DNA from 2 places in the Clostridium sp. JS66 genome. Region 2 is predicted to be linked to the other one. Evidence: riboswitches for the same ligand, from Rfam matches in the RefSeq annotation. Region 2 holds a riboswitch; the other holds the start of a gene.
The links. A riboswitch is a leader RNA that binds a small molecule or an ion and turns the genes downstream of it on or off. The one in region 2 is predicted to bind glycine.

Region 1: it holds a riboswitch for glycine, as region 2 does, so the genes downstream of both, Q6H37_RS01405 (GrdX family protein) here and Q6H37_RS19845 (APC family permease) in region 2, are expected to answer to the same signal.

What each region holds. Positions count from the first base shown of each region.
Region 1 is NZ_CP131467.1:283,383-291,428, forward strand. It holds gene gcvH (glycine cleavage system protein GcvH) at 35-418, shown strand; gene gcvPA (aminomethyl-transferring glycine dehydrogenase subunit GcvPA) at 420-1,760, shown strand; gene gcvPB (aminomethyl-transferring glycine dehydrogenase subunit GcvPB) at 1,761-3,221, shown strand; glycine riboswitch at 3,613-3,781, shown strand; gene Q6H37_RS01405 (GrdX family protein) at 3,925-4,302, shown strand; gene trxB (thioredoxin-disulfide reductase) at 4,375-5,295, shown strand; gene Q6H37_RS01415 (thioredoxin family protein) at 5,316-5,648, shown strand; gene Q6H37_RS01420 (glycine/sarcosine/betaine reductase component B subunit) at 5,856-7,142, shown strand; gene grdA (glycine/sarcosine/betaine reductase complex selenoprotein A) at 7,199-7,663, shown strand; gene grdB (glycine reductase complex selenoprotein B) at 7,737-8,046, shown strand, end outside.
Region 2 is NZ_CP131467.1:4,253,543-4,261,588, reverse strand. It holds gene Q6H37_RS19860 (cell wall-binding repeat-containing protein) at 1-704, shown strand, start outside; gene Q6H37_RS19855 (transglutaminase domain-containing protein) at 852-2,408, opposite strand; gene Q6H37_RS19850 (3'-5' exonuclease) at 2,606-5,194, shown strand; gene Q6H37_RS19845 (APC family permease) at 5,271-6,608, opposite strand; glycine riboswitch at 7,039-7,137, opposite strand; gene rd (rubredoxin) at 7,264-7,425, opposite strand; gene Q6H37_RS19835 (beta-L-arabinofuranosidase domain-containing protein) at 7,778-8,046, shown strand, end outside.

The DNA of each region.
Region 1 (8,046 bases), 2.3 Mb from region 2:
ATAAAAAATAAAGTGTTAATGAGGGGGAATAAAAATGAAATTATTAGAAAACTTAAAGTACACTAAAGATCATGAATGGGTAAAGGTTGAAGGAGATAAGGCTTATATAGGTATTACAGATTTTGCACAACATTCTTTAGGAGATATTGTATTTGTTGAACTTCCAGAGGTGGATTCTGAATTTAATGCAGAAGAAGCTTTTGGAGTAGTTGAATCTGTAAAGGCAGCATCAGACATATATATGCCTATAAGTGGAAAAATAGTTAAAGTAAATGAAGACTTAGTTGATTCACCTGAATTAGTAAATGAAGACCCTTATGAGAACTGGATAATAATGATTAGTATTTCAGATACAGCACAGCTAAATGATTTATTGGACAGCAAGACTTATGAAGATTTGTGTGGTAAGGAGGAATAATATGTTTCCATATATACCTGTAACTCCTGAAGATGAAAAGAAAATGTTAGATAGTATTGGCTTAAATTCATTAGATGACCTTTTTTCAGATATTCCAGAAAGTATAAAACTTAAAAGAGCTTTAAATTTACCAGAGGGATTGTCAGAATTAGAACTTTCAAAATATCTAGATACTTTGGCTGATAAAAACTTAAGCGCAAATGAACTTACCTGCTTTTTAGGTGCAGGTGCTTATGATCATTATATTCCAGCTTTAATTAAACATATAGTTTCCAAATCAGAATTTTATACTGCATATACACCTTATCAGGCAGAAATAAGCCAAGGAACATTACAGTGCATATTTGAATATCAAAGTATGATTTGTGAACTTACAGGACTTGATGCTGCTAATGCTTCTATGTATGATGGAGCAACTGCTTGTACAGAGGCAGCTTTAATGGCAGTTGATAGCACAAGGAAGAGGAAAATATTAGTATCCAAGACTGTTCATCCAGAAACTATAAAGGTATTAGAAACTTATACAAAATTTAAAGATATAGAATTAATGGAAATAGATATAGCAGATGGAGTTACTGATTTAGAAAAATTAACATCAGCTATTGACAATAAAACAGCAGGAGTTATATTACAAAATCCTAATTTCTTTGGAATAATAGAGGATGTTAAGGAAGTAGAAAAAATTACTCACGACAATAAGGCATTACTTATTATGAGTGTGGACCCTATATCCCTTGGCATATTGAAATCTCCAGGAGAATTAGGTGCGGATATAGCAGTTGGTGAAGGACAAAGTTTAGGAAACAATATGAGTTTTGGAGGTCCATATGTTGGCTTTATGGCAACTAAAGCAAAGCTTATGCGTAAAATGCCAGGAAGAATAGTAGGACAAACTGAAGATTTAGATGGAAAAAGAGGTTTTGTTTTAACTTTGCAAGCAAGGGAACAGCATATAAGAAGGGAAAAAGCAACTTCTAATATATGTTCAAATGAAGCTTTAAATGCCTTGACTGCGGCAATATATCTTACTACCATGGGTAAAAAAGGAATCAAGGAAGTAGCTTATCAAAGTACACAAAAAGCTCATTATGCCTTTAATAAAATCACTAAATCAGGAAAGTTTAAACCTCTATTTAATAAACCTTTCTTTAAGGAATTTGCAGTAGTAAGTGAAAAGGAACCAGCAATTATAAATGATGAATTACTGAAAAATAAAATACTTGGAGGTTATCCTTTAGGTAAAAGTTATGCTTCCTATAAAAATGCACTGCTTTTCTGTGTAACAGAAAAAAGGACAGCTCAGGAGATTGATAAATTAGTAAGTGTAATGGAGGGAGTATAAATGAAAGAATATAATAAATTGATTTTTGAAGTTTCAAAGCCAGGAAGAGTGGCTTATACACTTCCTAAATGTGATGTAGAATGTGAAGTTGTTGAAAATTTAATTCCTAAAGATATGCTAAAGACTAGTGAGGTGGAACTTCCAGAGGTTAGTGAACCAGATGTAATAAGACATTTTACACTTCTTGCAAATAAGAATTATGGAGTAGATAATGGTTTTTATCCTTTAGGCTCTTGTACCATGAAATACAATCCTAAAATAAATGAAGATATAGCTTCCAACCCACAGTTTTTAAACATTCATCCATATCAAAGTGAAGATACTGTACAAGGAGCACTTGAAATAATGTATGATTTGAGCAGTAAACTTTCAGAAATATCTGGTATGGATTATGTTACACTTCAGCCAGCAGCAGGTGCTCATGGAGAACTTACAGGACTTATGATAATTAAATCTTATCATAGAAAAAGAGGAGATTTGAAAAGAACAAAAATCATAGTTCCGGATTCTGCCCATGGAACAAATCCTGCCAGTGCCAATGTAGCTGGTTTCACTATAGTTGAAGTAAAATCTGATAAAAAAGGACTTGTGGATATAGAATCTTTAAAATCTGTATTGAATGATGAAATAGCAGGGTTAATGTTAACAAATCCAAATACATTAGGTCTTTTTGATTCGAATATTAAATTGATATCAGATATGGTACATGAAGCTGGAGGTCTTGTTTACTACGATGGTGCAAATTTAAATGCTATTATGGGAGAAGCAAGACCTGGAGATATGGGATTTGATGTAGTTCATATGAATCTTCATAAAACATTTTCAACACCACATGGAGGTGGAGGACCAGGAAGTGGTCCTGTAGGAGTAAAAGAGAGGTTAGCTGAATTTTTACCTGTACCTGTTATAGAAAAGAAAGAGGAAAAATATACTTTGAATTATGATAAGCCTTATTCTATTGGAAAAGTTAAAAGTTTTTATGGTAATTTTAATGTCATAGTAAAGGCTTATTCCTATGTACTTACAATGGGAGCAGAAGGACTTAAAAAAGCTAGTGACATAGCTGTGTTAAATGCTAATTATATAAAAGGTAAATTGAAGAATTATTATAATCAGCCTATAGATAGTATTTGTAAACATGAATTTGTAATGGCAGGTTTAAAGGATGCACCTGAAGGTGTCAGTACTCTTGATATAGCTAAAAGGTTATTAGACTATGGATATCATCCACCAACAATATATTTTCCTTTAATTATCGATAGTGCATTGATGATAGAGCCTACAGAAACGGAAAGTAAGGAAACTTTAGATGGCTTCATAGATTCCATGATAAAAATAGCTGAAGAAGCTAGAGAAAATCCTGAAATATTAATAAATGCACCACATAACACACCAATTAAAAGATTAGACGAAGTAAAAGCTGCTAGAAATCCTGTAGTGAAATATAGTAAGAAAGATTAGATAATTTACTATAAATAATCTGCATTAAATAAGATTATAATATAAAATTGTTAAAAAAATAATTACTGTTAATACTCGATAACCCATAAATAACATTTATTTGTAAATGACGTTACAAATAAATGTTATTTTTATATGTGATAAAATATGGCATTTTAAAGAAAACTATGAATTCACTTATTCATATGTCTGGAAATAGATAAAATAATAGTCAGTAATTATAAAAAATTGCATGATATATGGGTTTAAATGGATGTTATGTATCCGAAAACAAAATAAATGCTATAAAAAAATACAATAGAAAATGTTTTCAAAAATTATAGAAAAAAATGTGACTATAATATATAATAATAATTGAAAAGAAGATTATAAAAAAACTTAATAAATTAGGATGATGTTTTCGGGAGATTAAGTAGAAAACTTAACAAAGTTTTACTTTAAGAGTTTGCTTAGCTATATATTTTAAATATATAGTATCCTTCAATGGATAGCCGAAGGAGTAAGTATTGTTTTTACCGTAATAATATGAACCTCTCAGGCAAAAGGACCGAAAACGGACAAATCTCTGGGAAGCGTTAAGCACCGAAGGAGTAAATCTCTCAGGTTAAAGGACAGGGGTATAAAACGGAAGTTTTATACCCCTGTTTTTATTTTGTAAAGTAAAGATTGCTTATATTTAATTTTTGCAAAAGGAGAGTAAAAAGTGGTGGAAGAGGTAATAATCATTACAAATAATCCTATGAGTAACAATAAATTAGGTGATGTATATGAGGTGGATTTCATAGATGGTACTACTATGGAGGTCTACACAAAGGTTAGAGATTATATCCATAAAGGACATGAATTATTAACTCATCCTTTAATGAGTAGTATTAAACCTAATGAAACTCCATATAGAACAGTAGTTATATCTAAGAACAATCACAGTGTAGTAGACATGAAATCCTTAGGGTATATAGAAGAAGCTATACATACTACTGAAAAATTTTTAAAAAATTATGGAATACCCAATTGGACTAAGCAGGTAATAGAAGATTTTCAGCTTATAGATTATGATTTAATATATCATGCATTAACATAATTTAGTGGTTAAAACTATTTTTAAAATTGAGAATTTTCTGGATTAGATTTTTAAAAGGCAGGAGGTAATTTTATGGCACAAATTTATGACACTCTAATAATAGGAGGAGGACCAGCAGGGTTATCAGCAGGACTTTATGCAGCAAGATCTAGGATGAATACTTTAATTATTGAAAGGGCAAAATATGGTGGTCAGGCAACAACTACAGATGAATTGGAAAATTATCCAGGTTCCATAGAGGAATGTACAGGAACAACTTTAAGTAAGAGAATGAAAAAACAGGCAGAAGATTTTGGAACAAAATTTACAAAGGATGAAATAGTAGAAGTAAATTTAGAAGGTGACATAAAAGTTGTAAAAGGCAAAAAGGAAACTTATGAAGCAAAAACTATAATAATAGCTACAGGAGCAAATCCTAAACTTTCAGGCTTTAAAAATGAAACTGAACTTAGAGGAAAAGGAATTTCTTACTGTGCAACTTGTGATGCTGACTTTTTTACAGATTTAGATGTAGCTGTTATAGGGGGAGGAGACTCTGCAATAACAGAGGCAATATATCTTACAAAATTTGCAGAAAAGGTTACAGTAGTTCATAGAAGGGATGCATTAAGAGCAGCAAAATCATTACAAGAAAAAGCTTTTGCTAATCCTAAAATAGACTTTATTTGGAATTCAACTATAGAAGAAGCTGTAGGCGATGAAATATTAGAAAAACTTATATTAAAAAATAAATTAACTGGTGAAAATAGTGAATTAAAAGTAGATGGATGCTTTGTATTTGTAGGATATGATCCAATATCAGCTCTATTTGAAGGAAAGTTAAACATGGAGAATGGTTATATTATAACAGATGAAGATATGCAAACTAATGTAGCTGGAGTTTTTGCAGCAGGAGATGTAAGAAAAAAATCATTAAGGCAGGTAATAACTGCAGCAGCAGATGGTGCTATAGCAGCAACTATCGCTGAGCGTTATTTAGAAGAACATAAATAAAATATTTAGGAGGTTAAAAAATGATTGAATTAAACAAGGAGAATTTTGAAGGCGAAGTTTTAAATTATACTGAAAAACCAGTATTTGTTGATTTCTGGGGAGATAAATGTGAAATATGTAAAGAACTTATGCCAGGAGTACATGGCTTAGAAGAAAAGTATGGAGATAAAATAAAGTTCTCAAGCTTAAACATAAGTACTGCAAGAAGACTTGCTATAGGACAAAAGGTACTAGGACTACCAACAATGATAATTTATAAAAATGGAGAGAAAGCAAATACAATTACTGCTGACAAAATTACTTCATTAGAAGATGTGGAAAGTTTTATAAAAACATATTATGACACACTATAATAAAAAAAGACAAGATTTAGATGAAAATCATCATCACCTTGTCAAAAATTAAGTAACGTTCATTAAAATCCTAATATATATAAATAAAAAATACAAGTAAATTTTAATACTATTAAAAATTAAAATAGTTAACAATTGTAACAATCAGTATTATTGATAGCAATAGGCAATTTTGTACCTATTGAAATAAATTTGGAGGTGAATACTTTGCGTTTAGAAGTTGGAAAAATTTATGTAAAGGACATTCAATTTGGAGCTGAAACAAAAGTTGAAAGTGGAATTCTTTATGTAAACAAAGAAGAACTGTTAAAAGAAGTAGGTGGAGATGAAAGACTTAAAAGTATTGAGTTTGACATTGCAAAACCAGGTGAAGAAACAAGAATAATACCTGTAAAAGATGTTATTGAGCCAAGAGTTAAGGTAGAAGGCAAAGGTGGAATATTCCCAGGATTTATAAGCAAAGTAGATATGGTTGGTTCAGGAAGAACTCATGTGCTAAAGGGTGCAGCTATAGTAACTACTGGAAAAATAGTTGGATTCCAAGAAGGTATTATAGATATGAGTGGAGAAGGAGCAAAATATACTCCATTTTCAAAGACAAACAATTTAGTAATAACTTGTGAACCAAAAGAAGGGGTTAAACAGCACGAGCATGAAGAAGCAGTAAGAATGGTTGGATTTAAAGCTGCTACTTATATTGGTCAGGCTGGAAAGAACATAAAACCAGATGAAATTAAAACATATGAAACATTGCCATTATTAGAACAAGTTAAACAATATCCTAATCTTCCAAAGGTAATATATGTTTATATGCTTCAAAGTCAAGGACTTTTACATGACACATATGTTTATGGAGTGGATGCAAAGAAAATAATACCAACATTTATATATCCAACAGAAATGTTTGATGGAGCTATTGTTAGTGGAAACTGTGTATCTGCTTGCGATAAGAATCCAAGTTATGTCCATATGAATCACCCAGTAATTGAAGACCTATATGAGCATCATGGAAAAGATTATAATTTCTTAGGCTGTATCATAACAAATGAGAATGTTTATCTTGCAGATAAGGAAAGATCCTCAAATTATACTGCTAAGTTAGTAGAATATTTAGGAGCTGATGCAGTAATTATATCAGAAGAAGGATTTGGTAATCCAGATGCAGACTTAGTTATGAATTGCAATAAAATAAGCGATTTGGGTGTGAAAACTGTATTAATTACAGATGAATATGCAGGACAAGATGGAAGTTCACAATCATTAGCTGATTCAACACCAAAAGGTGATGCAGTAGTTACTGGAGGAAATGCTAATGAAGTTGTTGTATTACCACCAATGAAAAAAATAATAGGGCATCCAGAAGCAGCAAATGTAATAGCTGGAGGACATGTAGGAAGTTTAAGAGAAGATGGTTCTATAGAGGCTGAAATTCAAGTTATAACTGGAGCTACTAGTGAAGTTGGATTTAATAAATTAACAGCTAAAGGATTCTAAATTGCAAGGATTATATAGGCTTTATCATAAAATTATTGAAAGAAGGGTGATTATATATGTTACAAGGAAAAAAAGTTATAGCAGTAGGAGATAGAGACGGAATACCAGGACCAGCTATTGAAGCTTGTGTTAAATCAGCTGGAGCAGAAGTTGTTTTTGCATCAACAGAATGCTTTGTTTGAACAGCCGCAGGTGCTATGGATCTGGAGATCCAACAAAGAGTAAAAGATTTAACTGAAAAACATGGTGCAGAAAATATAGTTGTAGTAATTGGAGGAGCAGAGGCAGAAGCTTCAGGACTTTCAGCAGAAACAGTAAGTGCTGGAGACCCAACATTTGCAGGTCCACTTGCTGGAGTAGAGTTAGGTTTAGCAGTTTACCATATGGTTGAACCAGAAATAAAAGATGAATGTGATGCTGCTGTTTATGATGAGCAGTGCGGAATGATGGAGATGGTTCTTGATGTAGATGCTATTATTGGAGAAGTTAAAACTGTAAGAGATCAGTATTCAAAATTTTAATTAGTAAAAATAGTCGATTTTTAATAAAAATAGTTTAAATATGTGAAAGTCCTAAAAAGGAGGGGAATATTAGATGCTTAAAGTTGTTCATTATATAAATCAATTTTATGGCGGTATAGGTGGAGAAGAAAAAGCAGATGTGAAGCCAGAAATTAAGGAAGGTTTTGTAGGTCCTGGAATGGGACTTAATGGATTGTTAAAAAAAGGTGATGCTGAAATTGTCGCTACAGTAGTGTGCGGTGATTCTTATTATAACGAAAATGAAAAAGAGGCTAAGGCTGCAGTATTAGAAATGATTAAAAAGTACAATCCAGATTTATTTATAGCAGGACCTGCATTTAATGCTGGAAGATATGGTGTTGCTTGTGGTTCTATAGCTAAAG
Region 2 (8,046 bases):
CTAAAAAAATATATATAATAGGTGGGAATGCTTCTATTTCACAGAATGTAAGAGATTGTTTAAAATCTAAATATACACTAATAGAATTAGGTGGATCAAATAGATATGAAACAAATATATCTGTTGGCAAGGAATTAATTAGATTAGGAGTAGACCCAAGCAATATTATAATGGCTAGTGGTGAAGGATTTTCAGATGCTTTGTCTGCAGCACCAATAGCTTCAGGTGAAGAACAGATTCTTTTGTTAGCTAACAATGATATAAATTATATGAAGTCAACGATTAATTTTGTAAAATCAAATAACTCAAAAGTTACAGTCGTTGGAACAGAATATGTAATAAATGATGAAATATTCAATGCAGTTAATGGTGTCTTAAGAGTCAATGGAGGAGCTGATAGATTTGATACTAATTTAAAGGTATTATCAAAATTTAGTTCATCATTGAATTTTAATAATATGTATATTGTGAATGCAAGTAGTGATGATGGATATGCAGATGCATTAGTGGCATCTGTATTAGCGGGAAAGAATAAGTCGCCATTGATATTATTAGATAGTGATGGTGCTTCATCAACAACTAATGGAATATATTTTATACGTCATAATATAAATAGAATGTCAGATTTAACTGTTATAGGCGGAACAGGAGTTATTTCAAATAATATATTTGATCAAATATATAAAAGCTTTCCATGTATTTAAGTACTAATTTTTAAAGATAGAAATTAGAGAAGTCAAAAAAATGTTGTATTAACGAATCACCATTTTAAAGAATGTAAAATATATGAGAACGTAAGTAGATTTGTGTGAAATTCAAATCTATTTACGTTCTTTAAATTACTAATCTTCTTATTTAACTGAAAATTTCATTATACCAGTTTTACTCATTTCTTTCCCTGAATCAGAAGAAATTTTTTTATTTATAACTAGATAATAAGTTTTACCTGAATCATAATTTTTTAAAGGTTCAACTATTAAAGTATCTTTATTTACATCAAACTTTAAATTAATATCTACTTTATTATTAAATTCATCTAATACATATACATTATCTTTATTTAATGCAGAAGTAGATATATTTTTATTAAATTTTATTTTCCAGGACTTATCTTTATCTACATTAGTTCTTTCTTGTAATTGTGTTGAATCATTAATATCTGCTGGATCTGCAATTTCATTAGTTACTGTCACAACACAAGTATCTTTAAAACTTCCATCATCAGATACTGCATTTATATAAACTGTACCAGGTTTTACGCCTTTCATAGTCTTTCCATCAAAATAAATTATTCCTTCTGCATTGAAGTTCCACTTTATAGAATTGTTAGAAGCATTACTTGGTAATACACTAGCAGTGAGTGAAGTAGTTTCTCCAATTTTCAAGGTTATGTAATGTTTGTCTAATTCTACAGCTTTAACGGGAATATTGATAATGCTTAAATTATATTTTGTGTCAGCAAATGGATACTTTAACATTTCCCAATCATGATCTTTTGCTAATTCATCATCTGTTAAATTGTAGTAATTATAACATACGCGATTAGGAATATCCGGTATCGGGTCATCCCATGTACAATCTAAATGATACCATTTTTCATTTAGATTTACCAAGTTCCAAATGTGATTATTAATACTGCTATTATCTACTTTACCAACAACAAGCAAATTTTTTATGCCTGCTTTATTTAACATTTTGCATGCTAAAAGTGCATAACCTTCACACATTGTGCTTCCATCATGTAAGGCACTATAAGGACTATTCTTTTTAGCAGTTTCATCATAAGCAACATTCGTAATTATGTAGTCATGTATAGCTTTCTCCTTTTGATCCTGTGTCATAGAATCTCTTATTATATTTTGAAGTATAGAATCCACTTTATTATCTACCCAAATTTCTTCATCATGTGTTAATAAATACGTTACATCAAATTTTATATCTATATTCTTATCATAGCCAGAAGAAGTTGTATTACAGGTGGTAACACAATATCCTGCATAATTATCATATGCAATAACATAATCCATTACTTTATTTGGTAATTTTGGTGGACCTGATAAATCTGAAAAATTTCCTGTATAATGTATTAAAAAATTTGTATTTTTATTGAGCATATTATCTTTAGCCAATTCTTCTAATTGTTCTATAGTATTGCAGTAGTTGTTATTATATGAAAGTAATGCTTTATTCACCTGTTGTTTATTATGAAGTTTAAAAGTTTTTTTATCTTTTGATATGTTACTTTCATTGAAATATTTTTTATTTATATCATTTACTTCAGTACTATAACTATAATGTTCAGTTATGTTTTTGGTTTCAGATGCTTGTACAAAAGTAGGTGAAAGAATAATAAAAAATATAATTAGTATGCTATATGATAATTTAGTACTTATTTTCAATAATGACACTCCTTTTGATATCAAGTAAATACGATACAATTAATTATATCATATAACTTACTTTAATTGATAAATTATATATAGATGTAAAATTATGTTTGAAAGTTAAGTGAATAATTTACTATTGAATATTAGACAGGATATCTAGAAAAAACAGCAAATAAATAGTAACATAGTACTTGTAAAGAAATTGGGGGGATAAAGCTATGAGTATGAATGAGCAGCAGGAGTTGTTGATAAATGAGCTTGAAAGAAATGTTATATTACTTGCATCAGCAGGTACTGGCAAAACAGAAACTTTGTCCAAAAGAGTTGCAAATATAATTGACAAGGGGAAGGCTGAGCCTTCAGAAATATTGTGTATTACTTTTACTAATAAAGCCTGTAAGGAAATGAAAGAAAGAATTGAAGGCATAGTAGGTGCTTCAGCAAAAGACATTACAGTAAAAACATTCCACAGCTTTTGCTTTGATGTAATTAAGCAGGAAGCTAAAAAAGGAACGGATGTGTTTACTGACTTTACAATTTTTGATGAGGAAGATTGTAGAGAGCTTATAAAATACTGTAATTATTTTGATTTTTCAGTTTCAACATTGCAAAAGTTTATTGACACTGTAAAATTGACCATTGCAAAAAATAATATTTATAGTAATGATATTATGGAAGATTGCAGCAGGGCTGTCAGTGCTGTTTTTAAAACAAATGAGGATAAAATAAATCAAATATGTACTGAAAAAGGTAATTTGAATTATAGATTAAAAGAAATCTTAAGGGATAAAGGAAGCATTTTTGTTAATTCTTATAATTCATTACTTTATCATAATCATGGTCTTGATTTTGCAGACTTAATAATTAAAGCTAAAGAGTTATTTAATAACCTAGAAGTAGTTAATTCCTATATAAATAGATACAAATACATAAATATAGATGAAGTTCAAGACACAAGTACGCTGGAGTATTCAATAATAGAAAAATTGTTTAAAGGAAACAACGTTCTAATATGTGGAGATAAATTTCAGACAATTTATGGTTGGAGAGGTTCTGAGCCTAATAGGATATTTAAAAGCTTTAAGGAAAATTATGATCCAAAAGAAATCATATTCACTATAAATTACAGAGCTACAAAAAATTTAACAGAAGCTTCGCTAAAATATCTTGAAAATGCATTTCCAATAGATATGAAGGATACCTATAAAGAAGGTATTGAGTCCGAATCAAAGGATGCTGGAGATAAGATTTCATTAAAGATAGCAGATAATTTAAGAGAAGAAGCCAGATTTATATATAATGAGGTAATAAATTTAGAAAGAAAAAGTGGAAGTGCAGATAATATATGTATGCTTACAAGAGATAATAGATATAATATAAATTTAAGTGAACAATTAAAAAGTATTATGAAACCTGAAGCTGTAAATTTTGAATTTATTTTAGTGGATCAATTTAAATTTTTTAGAAGACAGGAAATAAAGGATGTAATAGCTTTTTTAAAGCTCATTGCAAATAGATATGATTCTATAAGTTTAAAGAGAATAGTGAAGAGACTTCCAACAGGTATAGGGGATAAGACCTTTGAAGCCATTGAATCGGAAAAATACAAAAATTTAGGTATATCCTTATCAGATTTTATAGATGACAATGTGTTCAAATACGGGGATAAATATTCACTGCTTATAGATGAATTTCAGAAGGATAATATTATAGTATTTGATGTGGAGAGTACAGGAGTTGATGTAACTGAAGATGAGATTATTCAAATTGCAGCTATTAAGGTGAATAAAAATGGACAAGTAACAGAGAAATTTGAAAGATTTCTTAAGAATAATAAATCAGTCAAGAATTCAGAGCATGTTCATGGTTTTAGTGATGAATTTTTAAAGAAAAATGGCGAAGATAAAAATACTGTTTTAAAAGAGTTTGTCAAGTTTTCAGAAGGTTTAGTGATAGTTGGACATAATGTTCAGTATGATATTAATATATTGACTAGTGAACTTCGAAGAGCTGGATTGGGCAAGCCTAAATTTAAGGCTTTTTATGATACATTAGATATTTACAGAAGATTTTATCCAAATTTGAGAAATCATAAGCTTGAAACTTTAAGTCATATATTTGAAACCGAAAACAAACCAAGTCATGATGCGATGGATGATATACAAGCTACTAAGGATATTCTTGTAAGAGCCATTGAGGATGATATTATACCTACTTCAATGGAGAGAATAGCTTGTATGTCAAAATATTTAAAAGCATTTAACAATATATCTGACAAATTGAATAACCTTTTTAAAGAAGCAGAAGGAAGCAGACCTCATGATATTGTAAATAAAATTGTAAATGGCTTTAGCTTGAAAACTTTATATACTGGTGATGAAGGTAGGGAAAAGATTGAAAGGCTTAGAGATTTTTATGTACTTTTGAGGGAACTTGATAATAAAAATAAAAACAGCAGAGATTCCTTATTGGATATTATCAGAATAACTTCTCTTTCCAATGGTGAATTGGAGTCACTTGTTGTAAACAGAACTAAAAAGCCTAGAATACCAATAATAACAGTTCACCAGGCAAAAGGTTTAGAATATGAAACTGTATTTATTTCAGGTGTACAGCAAAATACATTTCCATCATATATGTCAATAAAATCAAATAACCTGGAAGAGGAAAAGAGAACCTTTTATGTGGCCATGACAAGAGCTAAAAGACATCTTTACATTACCTGCAATACTGATGGAAGATATAAAAGAACAACGAAAAGTGAGTTTATAGATTTTATACCATCAAGTTATATAAATATAGTATAAAATTTTAACTTAGTATAATAAAAATAATGCGGAGCAAAGCTTCGCATTATTTTTGTTATATTAAGTTAAAATTGAGTTATGCAATATTATCATCTGATTTTTTAAATTTATTCTTTCTAGACAAATATACAGGATAACCTATTATAGTAAGCACAATACCTATTCCAGCATTCATTGGTTGAGTGAATAAAGTGTTTAATATTATATAAGCTCCTCCTAAGATAGCTATAGCTGGTATTATAGGATATAATGGTACCTTGTATGGTCTTGGAAGATCTGGTTTGTTTTTTCTAAGTACAAACACTGCAAGGAATGTCATAACATAGAAAATCCATATTACAAAAATTAAAAGGTCTGTTAATTGATCGAATTTACCTGAAAATACTAATAGTATTGATATAATAGTTAATAATATACCTGAATTTATTGGTGTTTTAAATGAAGGATGTAATTTTGCGAGCCAAGCACTTCCTGGCAACTTATTTTCTACAGCCATTGCATATGGAATTCTCATTCCTGTTAATATATATCCATTTAATGCTCCAAATATAGAAATTAGTATACCTACAGTTATAAGCTTACCGCCTGCTGGTCCAAAGATTATAGTTGCAACATCAGCTGCTGGTGTTTTTGTTCCTGCAAGAGCAGTTGCTGGTAATACAAAAAGATATGCTACATTTATTAATAAATAAACTGCCATAACTAATGATAATCCACCAACAATTGCTTTAGGTAAATCTTTACCTGGATTTTTCATTTCTCCTGATATAGCTCCAACATTTATCCAACCATCATAAGCAAACATTGTAGCTACCAAGGCTGAACCAAGACTTGTGCCTATAGGGTGATTAACAGCTGTCATTGGGAATAATCTTGCTGCACCACCACCACCTTTCATGAGTCCAACTACTATAATTGCAAACAGTGGTATCAATTTACAAACTGTAGCTACAGTTTGAATAGCTCCACCTGTTTTTGATCCCAATGAATTCATACATGTTAAAAATATTATAACTATAATTGCTATTATGTTTAACATTGGGTCGCTTAAACCTAATAATGATATAACCTGTGTGGAAAATATTATGGCAAGTGCAGCTATATTAGCTGGAAAATATATAACCGTTTGAGCCCAACCTAAAAGATATCCCCAAACATCTCCATAAGTTTCCTCTAAGTATGCTACCATACCACCTGTTCTAGGTATTGCTGCAGATATTTCAGCAGCTGTAAGTCCGCCTGCTATAGATATAATTCCGCCTAAAATCCAAGCCATCATGCCTAATCCTGGTGCTCCAGTTGATGAAAATACCGCCCTAGGCTTAAAGAATACACCTGAACCGATAACCATACCGATAACGATTGCAAGAGCAGGAACGAGACCGATTTCCTTTTTTAATTCGCTTTTGTTCATTTTTACATTACCTCCTCAGAAAGTTTAGATTGTGATAATCTCTTATCACGATAAAATATTAACATTGTTTTTTCCTTGACTTAAGATGGATTCTATAATAATGTCTAAATTCTATATGAATTATTAAAAAATATAGATGATTTAGATAATATATTTATTATTTTTCCATTTAATTGAATTGATTTTAATTTTTATTTATTTAATCATCTTAATATAACAAGGTAAAACAATTTGGATAACTTGTTTGGTTTCATTGCTTAGTTTACTCTAGTTTTATATTGTGTATTCATTCAACATTAATAATTTTCAACAATAAAAAAGGACATGAGAGCAAAACTGCCACACATGTCCTCTGTATCTTTACCTGAGAGCTTCGATAATTAATTACCTTACACCATGGGTTCTGTTTAAAACAGTATCTTCAGAGGTTCGTCTTATATCGCTCCTGGTACCTGAAAGTTTCTGATATAGCTGTGGAACTATAACATTGCTTCTTCGGTTAACAAATGTTATCTCACGATATAATCATCCAATCTATATTAATTTATCGTAATTATATCATCAATTCAAACAATTTGCAATGTTTTTATTTATGATCACAATTGATTCTATCTAAAAAATTATTATCATATTTTTTTCTCATTTATCAGTTTTTTTATTCAGTAGTTTCAAATTGATCTTTGCCTACACCGCATAATGGACATACCCAATCTTCAGGAATATCTTCAAAAGATGTTCCTGGAGCTACTCCATTATCAGGATCACCTTGTTCAGGATCATAAATATATCCACATACAACACATACATATTTTTGCATAAAAATACCTCCTTGTTTAATTTGTAATATTAACAGTGTTTCACAATTGGGCAAAACAATACAATAAATTTGATAGTTTATTGAAAAATTATTTTACCGGATATGAATTTTTAATTATGATTTAAAGCTGCAAACTAATTTACAAAATTTAGAAAAAATTGAAAAATATAAAAAATAACTGAAAATTACAAATACTCGCACTGGAATAAAGTGTAAAATAAAGAGAATTACGACTTTATTATTTGCAGAGAAGTTAAATGATTTGTTTTTATAGATGATATAGATTAACTTTTAGAAGCAATAGCTTCTAGATTTGATAAAAAGCAAATTTTAAATTGTAGGGGGGATTTCTATGAACAAGAAAACTATTTCAGTACTTATATGCTTTGCAATGTGCATGGGTACATTACAGGGAGTTCCTTTAGAAAAAGTATCAGCAGCAAATGATATAAATATATCATTGGGACAGGATATAAGCACAAGCAAAGGTAAAACGCTCAACACATCAGTAAAAGAAGATACTGCAAGTATTGTGGCAAAATACAACTTTGATAATGCAAATGAAAACAAGATTTTAGATGCCTCTGGAAATGGCAACGATGCAACTTTAGTAGGTGGAAC